DNA from 2 places in the Ammoniphilus sp. CFH 90114 genome. Region 1 is predicted to be linked to the other one. Evidence: predicted binding sites of a transcription regulator. Region 1 holds the regulator's gene; the other holds the start of a gene.
The links. Region 1 encodes LexA, which represses DNA repair genes until DNA is damaged. Its sites were predicted from a motif close to CGAACATATGTTCG; they were not measured.
Positions count from the first base shown of each region.

Region 2: recA (recombinase RecA) is a predicted target of LexA. The motif match lies at 2,769-2,782, and genes of this name have one in related genera.

Region 1 is NZ_SDLI01000012.1:9,001-14,283, reverse strand. Features, by position in the region: gene EIZ39_RS21255 (TatD family hydrolase) at 1-61, shown strand, start outside; gene EIZ39_RS21250 (metal-dependent hydrolase) at 132-998, opposite strand; gene EIZ39_RS26850 (hypothetical protein) at 1,058-1,234, opposite strand; gene EIZ39_RS21245 (hypothetical protein) at 1,280-1,582, opposite strand; gene EIZ39_RS21240 (DUF896 domain-containing protein) at 1,781-2,008, opposite strand; gene yneA (cell division suppressor protein YneA) at 2,074-2,364, opposite strand; gene lexA (transcriptional repressor LexA) at 2,531-3,151, shown strand; gene EIZ39_RS21225 (DUF456 domain-containing protein) at 3,469-3,945, opposite strand; gene glnA (type I glutamate--ammonia ligase) at 4,127-5,283, opposite strand, start outside.
Region 2 is NZ_SDLI01000001.1:562,073-567,355, forward strand. Features, by position in the region: gene EIZ39_RS02945 (competence/damage-inducible protein A) at 1-1,034, shown strand, start outside; gene EIZ39_RS02950 (DEAD/DEAH box helicase) at 1,052-2,638, shown strand; gene recA (recombinase RecA) at 2,894-3,952, shown strand; gene EIZ39_RS02960 (RecX family transcriptional regulator) at 4,129-4,797, shown strand; gene rny (ribonuclease Y) at 5,072-5,283, shown strand, end outside.

The sequences.
Region 1 (5,283 bases):
AGAGGACGTGTTGGAAGCTTGCTGGAGGAATGCACAGTGTCTACTTCAAATACATAGATAAAGAGAGTGTCCCTATCAGGTCGGTAAAACCGAATCCTAGGGAGCACTCTCTTAGAATCTTCAAATCACTGTTAGTGTGTCTCAATATACTCGAATAGAAAGGACTGCCCGTTCCGATAAAAACGAGGATCATAGATTCCCAATCGTCCCTGTTCTTTCACTACAACCACAAACGGCGCCCATTGGTATAATGTCCTTGCTCGAGTGTTCTCTTCAAACAAATAGTCTAGATTGGTCTCTTCAGCTGTCTGAAGTTGAATTTCCATCTTTGGTGTTCCCCAGCTAGTAGCTCCCAGTATTTCGACCTGTTGATCTCTCTTGCCTATCACTTTAAAATTCCAAGGAACGAAGTCAGCTGATAAGGCAACTTGCTCATATTGATCCTTCACATTCTGGTAAATATAAAAGCCTTGTGCAGATTGAAGGAGAAAGTGAACAGCAATGAGCAGCCCAACTCCTTTAAATATCTGATGTGTTGGGTACTTCCGTAAGCGACTTAGGATAAAACCAAATAAAATGATCGTCCAGACCACAAAATCTATAATAGGTATCGTTCCAAATGTCAATCTCACGTTGGAGAAGGGTTCTAAGTAGCCCGTCCCCCAAGCATTAAAAATATCGCTGGTATTGTGGATAAATACAGCTAACAATCCCGTGTAGAAGATTCGTTTGTCCTTCACTTTCCAAATCAGATAGCAAACAGCAGTAAGGAGTAGAGCCCAGACAGGAACCAAAAATACAGAGTGGGTGATACCACGATGCCACATCAGGTAGAGCCCCTGTTGATCCCACCACTTTGATACCACATCAATGTCAGGAATCTGACTTCCTATCACAGCCGTAAAAAGCAAAGAATGTTTCATCGGCTTATTCATTTCTTCTTTATTGATTGCTTTATAAATTGTTAACCCAAACAACGTATGTGTAATCGTATCCATGCTTCCCCCACATAGAGTAGAATCTAAACACCCACCGGGCGTTCATCTTAACATTCACTTCAAGCGGTTCGAAGTAAACCCTTCACAAAACTCTCGAGTTCCTCTATACTAGAAAACCCCGCAAAACCACTGATCTCTTTCTCCAACCCCATTTTCTTGTGGACCACTTTTTCCCCATTAATCCTAAATCCAAATTTCTCTATCACTTGAATCTCCTGTTCGGATAAAGGTGACATGTCCGTTTTCCTCCTTATCCTGACACTTCAGGCAGCGAATCATCCTTACTTACCCTTCACTTCTAGTACGAAGCCTGCTTGTTCTGAATCCTTAATATGGTGCTCCACAACACTTTCCCAGCCTTGCTTTTGTTGGATCAAGAGAAGAATCTGCTCATCTTCCATAATGGACTCATCCCCATTCTTATGTTCACAGGCTACCCACCAAGAGTCAATGCGATCCTCAATATAACTTGTTTCTAACATAGCATCCTGTACGGCAAACTCCGGCTGACTCGTTTTTATGAAATCTAATACCATCTTCTCAATCTGCTCCTGATTCAACTGCAATTTTAATCCTGTAGTCATAAACTTATTCCTCCTCACACTATATGTCAGCTCTTATTCAAGAAATCGTACTTATGTTCATTAACTTACCTTGCTTTAACTTTCATACCAATATAGTCCACTTCTATTGTACCCTTTTTTTAGTATATCAGTCGAACATCCAGTGTGCTTTCACAAGGAACAGAGACCAAAAAACCATCACGTTCTTGTGATGGCTTCTTAGTGCACGTCTTTCTTGAGTTTGTTTTCTCCGTATTCCTTAAGGACGTTACCTTCTTCGTCCACAATCTTCAACGAATCTAAATTTGCTTTCAAGGACATTCTGACGGCTTGAATATATTCCTGTCTCAAAGCATCTTGTTCTTTCTTCTCTGCCGGAGTCAGTCCCGTTGACTTCGACTTCCTGGCCAACTCGTTAATGCGCTCAATCTTCTCAGGAGTAACCAATTGAATCTGTCTCCTCTCTAAAAGGTGTTCCTATATTGTACCATACCCTACCTTCTAGAGTCTATTTACTGAACCGATCGTGGGATATGAATCTGTTGACCAGGATATATGTAGGCACTATCCAGCTGATTCTCATCGATTATAAGTTGAATCATCTGGGGAATAGTTAATTGATGATCTTCGTTAAATTGATCTGCAATCTTCCATAGAGAATCCCCTGACTGAACAATAACTTGCTCATAGGAAGTCAACCCACTTGCATAGGCTGGCTTCGTCCATGTAATGTTACCAACTATATGAAATAAGCTCGTAAATAACAACACCATCATAGTAAACCCAAAAACAATCGCTCTCATTACCTTCATCCTCTCTCTATATACGAACAAATGATCTTAATTACACTATAATTCGAACGAATGTTCCTGTCAACGCTTTTTTCTCGAACTTATGTTTGTATATTTGACCAATCCTTGTTATAATGAAAAAAAAAGAAGGTTTTGGTAAAAGCAAGGGGGAAACAGGATGAAGTTATCATCGCGTCAGCATGCCATCCTTGACTTCATTAAGAGAGAAGTGAAGGACAAGGGGTACCCACCTTCCGTGCGGGAGATTGGAGAAGCCGTCGGACTTGCATCAAGCTCAACAGTACATGGTCATTTAGCCCGCCTAGAGAAGAAGGGATTAATCCGTCGAGATCCAACGAAACCAAGGGCCATTGAAATATTAGATGATCTCGACCTTCCGGAAGAAGACATCAGTGTACCAACCGTTAGAATTCCTGTCGTTGGGAAAGTAACAGCAGGGGAACCGATTCTCGCAGTAGAGAATGTAGAAGAGTATTTTGTGCTACCAGAGCGAATGGTAGGGCCTGATACGATTTATATGTTGAAGGTGGAAGGAAACAGTATGATTGAAGCAGGAATTCTGGACGGAGATTATGTCATTGTTAGGCAGCAATCTGTGGCGAATAACGGAGACATCGTTGTTGCGATGACAGAAGATGAGGAAGCAACTGTAAAGACCTTTTACAAAGAGAAGAACCATATTCGTCTGCAGCCAGAGAATCCTGATTTAGAGCCTATCCTCTTACCCCATGTGACGATCCTAGGGAAAGTAGTAGGCGTTTTTAGGAATCTACACTAGTCATAGAAATATAGAGGGTGTCCCCAGATCGGAAAACCGATTTTGGGGACACCCTTTCTCATTCCTATCACAGCTGGGTCAGCGGGAGGTCAGATCCCCCAATGATTGGCGCCCTGAAAACGAGGATGGGCGAATTTCGGGGTGTCAAAAATCCAGATTGACACCCCAAAATCGCGGTCCGACCATTTTCGGGTACTCAAAACCACAGATTGACACCCCCAAAACGCAATCCCACCATTTTCGGGTACGCAAAACCTCGGGTTGACACCCAAAAGCGCTCCGACCATCTCCCGAATCCTCTACCGAAGATCCACCCCTTATATGGCAATGAAAAACGTGGTAATCATAATAAGTTGCAGAACAAGTTTGGCTCCAGCACTGCTAAAGAAGGCCGCTAATGTACCTAAGGCTATCTTCATTGAGATGCCGGCATCCTTGTTGCGAAACCACTCTACAGCAAAGACTAGGAGAATGGGACCAACGAGGACCCCGATAGGACCTAAGATAAACGGACCAATTAGCAATCCTATAACGGAAGCGATCATACCAGCTTTTGATCCCCCATACTTTTTCACGAAAACCATATTTGTCAGAACGTCCGCTAGGATAATAAGAACCGTAACCCCACCCATTGCCCACCAAAACCAAGGAGGCAGCCCTTGATCAGAAACAAAAAATTGATAAATCAAGAATCCTCCCCATACTAGTAAGGCATCCGGTATGACAGGTACAACGATCCCAACAAGACTCCCAATAAAAAACAAAACAATAATACCCCATAACAACCATTCCATCGTTACTCCTCCTTACTATAACATCCTCTCCCAAGCTTCTACGAAGAAAACCTACAAAAGAATTCACTTTTAGGAAAAAAATTTATATAAGTAGCTCGGCCGTTTCAGTAGGGCATACAGCATACAAAAAAAAAAACAGGACCCCTCCGAAAGGGGTCCTGCAAAAATGCTCAAGATCATATTAATAGTTAACCATGTACTGATCTCTTTCCCAAGCGTGAATTTGGGTACGGAACATATCCCACTCAATTTCCTTCGCTTCGATGAAGTGAAGAACAGCATGTTCACCAAGCGCTTCGATAATGACTGAATCGTTCTTTAAGCACTCAAGAGCTTCCTTCAAGCTTGCTGGCAAGGTTTCAATGCCTGCTTCTTCTCTTTCAGCTTCATTCATCACATAGATATTGCGATCTGTTCCTGGAGGGCATGGCAAATTATTCTCGATACCGTCCAATCCAGCAGCTAGCATGACGGCTAGGGCCAAATATGGGTTAGCAGCAGGATCTGGATTACGAACTTCTACACGCGTGCTTAAACCACGAGAAGAAGGAATACGAACTAGTGGACTTCTATTCTTGGCGGACCAAGCAACATAACATGGAGCCTCATATCCTGGTACAAGACGCTTGTAGGAGTTAACAAGCGGGTTCGTAATAGCAGAGAATCCACGAGAATGCTTCAGGATTCCGGCCATGTACTGTTTAGCCGCTTTGCTTAAACCTAGTTCATCACTTTCATCGTAGAACGCATTTTCTTTGCCATTGAATAGGGATTGGTTACAGTGCATACCAGATCCGTTAATACCAAACAATGGCTTCGGCATGAAGGTCGCATTCAATCCATGCTGACGAGCGATCGTCTTTACCACGAGCTTGAAGATCTGAATTTGGTCCGCTGCTTTAATCGCATTCGCGTATTTAAAATCAATTTCGTGCTGACCTGGAGCTACCTCATGGTGAGAAGCTTCGATCTCAAAGCCCATCTTCTCAAGAGTCAGAACGATATCACGACGGCAGTTTTCTCCTAGATCAAGCGGAGCGAAGTCAAAATAGCCGCCATTATCATTTAAGTCAAGGGTCGGTTCCCCTTTATCATCTAATTTAAATAGGAAGAATTCAGGCTCTGGACCTACATTCATTGCAGTGAAGCCCATTTCTTCTGCCTTCTTTAATTGACGCTTAAGAATTCCACGTGGATCCCCTGGGAACGGAGTTACTCCATCAGCTAAATACACGTCACAGATCAACATCGCAACCGTTCCGAAATCACTTCCCCAAGGGAAAACGGTCCATGTATCTAGATCTGGGTATAAATACATGTCAGATTCCTCAATACGAA
Region 2 (5,283 bases), on a different contig from region 1:
AGGATGATTTAACTAAGGAGACCATTGCTAAGTGCATTCATAAAACATTAGTATTGGACCAAACAGCCATGCAGCGAATCGAAGAATTCTTTATTCGACGCGGTATTGTTATGACTGAGAATAATCGCAAACAAGCGATGGTTATCGATGGCTGTACAGTCTTACCCAATGACCATGGGATGGCCCCAGGAATGGCCATAGAGGCGCAAGGGCTCCATTATATCTTATTGCCTGGTCCGCCGCGTGAATTAAATCCAATGTTTGATTCTTATGGTATACCTTATCTACAAACGCTGTTCCCAGATGAGCAGATTGTTCACTCTAAGGTGTTGCGTTTTTTTGGAATTGGAGAGTCGGCACTTGAAGAAACCTTACTAGATCTTATTGATAATCAAACTAATCCGACAATTGCTCCGTTAGCAAGTGAAGGGGAAGTGACCATCCGGTTAACTGCTAAGACGAAGACGGTTGAGATAGCTAATGACATGATTCACCAATTAGAGTCGATAATCTATAGTCGCGTAGGGCAATATGTCTACGGATATAACCAAGATACTTTAGAGAGTGTTGCTTTTGACCTGTTAAAAGAAAAAAAGCTGACGCTAGCTCTAGCAGAGAGCTGCACTGGTGGACTGGTTAGCCGTTTGATTACAAGTATACCAGGCTCTTCAGAAGTTTTCGTTGGTGGAGTTGTGAGCTACTCAGCTGAAGCTAAAGAGTTGTTGTTAGATATCCCCTCAGGCTTAATTAATCAAGATGGAGCGGTTAGTGCTTCTGTTGCTGAAAAGATGGCTTTGCAGGTCAGACTGAAGTTGAATGCAGATATTGGTTTATCGATTACTGGAGTAGCTGGTCCTGGACAAACGGAAGAAAAGCCGGTTGGACTGGTTTATATCGGTATTTCCTCAGCATTCGGTGAGGAAACGTTAGAGCTTCGACTTTCTGGAACAAGAGAAGGAATCCAAATTCGAGCTGCTAAAAATAGTCTTTTCTTACTCATCCAGCAGTTAAAAGAACGAAACGAAATTAATTGAATACAAGGTGGTAAAATATGATTACTTTTTCAGATTTTGATCTACATCGCAATGTACATAGAGCCATTCATGATATGGGCTTTGAGGAGCCATCTCCCATTCAAGCTTCAGCTATTCCTCTCATTCTTCAAGGTAAAGACCTGTTAGGCCAAGCTCAAACAGGAACAGGAAAAACGGCAGCTTTTGGAATACCACTCATCGAAAAAATGACCAACGAACTTAAAGTTCAGGCCCTTGTACTCACTCCAACCCGTGAATTAGCCATTCAAGTTTCGGGTGAACTTCGAAAAATCTCTAAGTATAAGCGTACTCGTACACTTCCTATTTATGGTGGGCAATCCATTGGTCATCAGATCCGTACATTAAAACAAGGTGTTCAAGTCGTTATAGGGACTCCTGGAAGAATATTAGATCACTTGAGAAGAAAAACCCTTCGTCTAGACGAAGTAAGTATGGTTGTACTCGATGAGGCGGACGAAATGTTGGATATGGGCTTTATCGATGATATTAAAGAAATTCTTGGGCATACGCCTAATACTAGACAGACTTTATTATTTTCAGCAACAATGCCACATGAAATAAAAGATCTGTCTAGACGATATATGACTGACCCAGAAACGGTTGCCATCAATCGAAAAGAAGTTACCGCTCCTCTTATTGATCAAGTCTATTATAAGGTTCTAGAACGCAATAAAATGGAAAGTCTATGTCGCATATTAGACAGTGAGGATATAGGGTTAGGAATTGTCTTCTGCCGTACTAAACGCGGTGTAGACGAACTAACTGACGCCCTTCAAGAAAGGGGCTATATGGCGGATGGACTACACGGGGATCTTAGTCAAGCCCAACGAGATCGCGTGATGAAAGCTTTCCGTGATTCAACCATTGAATTGCTTGTCGCTACAGATGTCGCTGCTAGAGGGATTGACGTAGGAAATGTAACTCATGTTATCAATTACGATATCCCTCAGGATCCAGAGAGCTACGTCCATCGTATTGGAAGAACCGGTCGAGCAGGGCGTAAGGGAATTGCGCTAACTTTGGTTACTCCTAGAGAGATGAAGCAATTAATTACGATTGAAAAAGTAACCAAATCTTTAATACAGCCGCGCAACGTGCCTACTTTAGAGGAGGTTGCTGAGCGCCAACAAGGACAATGGAGAGATCAAATGGTTTCTTTATTGTCACAAGATGTGGACTTATCCCTATTTAACAGTATCGTAGAAGAACTTTCACAGAAGTTTCCTCTGGAAAGAATTGCCTCTGCAGCTCTCTACACGGCCTTTTCCTCCTCGCTTCAAGTAGGTGAAGAAGAGGAAGTGTATAACTTTGGAGAAACTGGAGCCACTAAAGGCATGGTTCGCTTCTTTATGAACGTAGGAAGAAATGTAGACATTAAACCGCACGATTTAGTCAAAGAAGTGTCAGAAATGGTTGGGATTTCCTCTAAGTCTATTGGACGTATCGATATCTTTGAAAAATTTACCTTCTTTGAAGTGACTGAAGAAGTAGCACCATTCGTTTACGAGGCCCTTCGTCAATCCAGGATTAAGGGTGCGAGGGTGAATGTAGAACCTGCAAAACCAAGAGGCGCGAAAGCATAGATGCCTGCTGGCTTAAGAGAGGCTCTCCTTAGTAGGGGAGTCTTTTTTTATGGACAGCATCTTGGTTGTTTAACATTGAAAATCATGTAATTTTTAATTAACAGTTTAAAAGAACGCATTTCACCAAAAGGGAACATCTGTTTGTAAAAAACTATTGGCAAGTGCCGTGATTTTAGGTATCATAGATATGAAGGATATAGGGCTATGCAGGTAGCTTTTTATCGTTACTCTAATTGAGGGAAGGGGAGAGCTTTTTTGTCTGATAGAAAAGCTGCCTTAGATATGGCGTTACGCCAAATAGAGAAACAATTCGGAAAAGGTTCGATCATGAAGCTAGGGGAGATGGCTGCTTCAACAACAGTTTCTACCGTACCTAGCGGATCCATCGCTTTAGATATTAGTCTTGGAATAGGTGGTTACCCACGTGGAAGAATCATCGAAATATATGGTCCAGAATCATCCGGTAAAACAACCGTAGCATTGCACGCAATTGCTTCAGTGCAGAAGAACGGAGGACAGGCTGCATTTATTGATGCGGAACATGCTTTAGACCCTGTCTACGCTCAGAAGCTAGGGGTTAATATTGATGAATTATTATTATCTCAACCAGATACCGGTGAACAGGCGTTAGAGATTGCTGAGGCGTTAGTGCGAAGTGGTGCTGTTGACATTCTCGTAATAGACTCCGTTGCAGCTTTAGTACCGAAGGCAGAAATTGAAGGAGAAATGGGAGATTCCCATGTCGGTTTACAAGCTAGATTAATGTCTCAAGCATTAAGAAAGTTAGCAGGGGCAATCAATAAGTCTAAAGCTATTGCTATCTTTATTAACCAGCTTCGTGAGAAGGTTGGCGTGATGTTTGGTAACCCTGAGACCACTCCAGGTGGAAGAGCCTTGAAGTTCTATTCTAGTGTACGCTTAGATGTTCGACGTGCAGATACCATTAAACAAGGCAATGATATGGTGGGTAATCGCACAAAGATCAAAGTGGTAAAGAATAAAGTTGCGCCTCCTTTTAAGGTTTGTGAGGTCGATATTATGTACGGAGAAGGGATCTCGCATGAAGGAAGCTTATTAGATATTGCTGCAGATGTGGATATCGTCAATAAGAGCGGTGCTTGGTATTCCTTTAATGGTGATCGTTTAGGACAGGGCCGTGAGAACTCTAAACAGTTTTTGAAGGATAATCCAGGGATTGCAGCTGAGATTGAAAAACAAATAAGAGAGCATTATAGCCTGGATAATCCGGTAATTCAACCTCAGAACGATAAAGAAGAGGATGCGCTTGATGAATTAGAGCTGGATTTTGAATAAAGAGAAGTCGCAAGAAGCAGTCTGATCGTTTTCTTCGGAGGAGGAACGGACTGCTTTTTTACGTATAACATAACAATAGTTTTATTGTAGTGAGTATATAAATATAAGGCCTGAGGCGCTGTTAAACGGAAATGTTCCTCTTTTTTGGCCGATATAATGATAAAGTAGGGATATCAATGTATGAGCAGCAAATGCACGGAAATGATTCAACAATAATAACGTCTATAGAACAGCAAAAGAGGAACAGATCTCGCTATAACATTTACATCAATCATGAATTTTCATTTGCGGTACATGAGGACATTCTAGTCAAGTATCGGCTAATGAAAGGTAGGGAGATTAATCCAGAAGAGATTAAGGAAGTACTGATTGCAGAAGAACGAAACCGAGCCATGCAATATGCGCTCCGCTTTTTGAGCTACCGCCCGCGCACCGCGACAGAGGTAAGTGAGCATTTACAGAGAAAAGGTTTTCTGCGTGAGGATATTGATGGTATCATAAGTTATTTACAAGATAAAAAATATCTAGATGATCAATCCTATGCTCTTCAATGGGTGGAGGAAAGAAAGAGGCTAAAGCCACGGGGAAGAAGCCTACTCCGGATGGAATTGATTCAACGTGGTATAGATGATCATTTGGCTGATCAAGCGCTTGAAGACCAACTCACTGGTCAAGAAGAAAGAGAAATGATTGAGAACTGGATTTATAAGAAATGTAGTCAAAAGAAATTTCCCAATCTCTATGAAATGAAAAAAAGAATAGTTCCATTTTTACAAAGGAAGGGTTTTCCATTGGATTTGATTTTAGAGGTAGTTCATACTGTTGGAGAGGACTTTCTAGAATAAGTTTATGTGTTAGTGAGGGTCCCAAGTGTAGCTCATCCTAGCTCACCTCATGATAATTAGTTAGTAATTTCTTGACAATGTTCACTTTCTATCAGTAAAATAAAAAGGTATATTCACCTTTACTCTTTTTTATAACTACTGTAAGATGCAAATTGATTTTTAGAACACTTCTATTTGAGTCCCTTATGGACAATTATTTCTAAAATTCAATGAGAAAGTTTATGTGTAAATTGAAAAATGACTTTAAGACCCAGGTGCAGGGAGGTGACAACAGATGGATCTACTAAGTATTGGAGGAATTACCATTCTGCTTGCATCCACGGCGGTCGGAGTCGGTATCGGTTATCTAATTCGAAAGTCCATAGCAGAAGCCAAGATCTCAAGTGCAGAAGAAGCTGCTAAGCAGATTCTTGATCAGGCGGGGAAGGAAGCTGAAGCGCTTAAGAAAGAGAAAATTCTTGAAGCGAAGGACGAGGTGCATAAAGT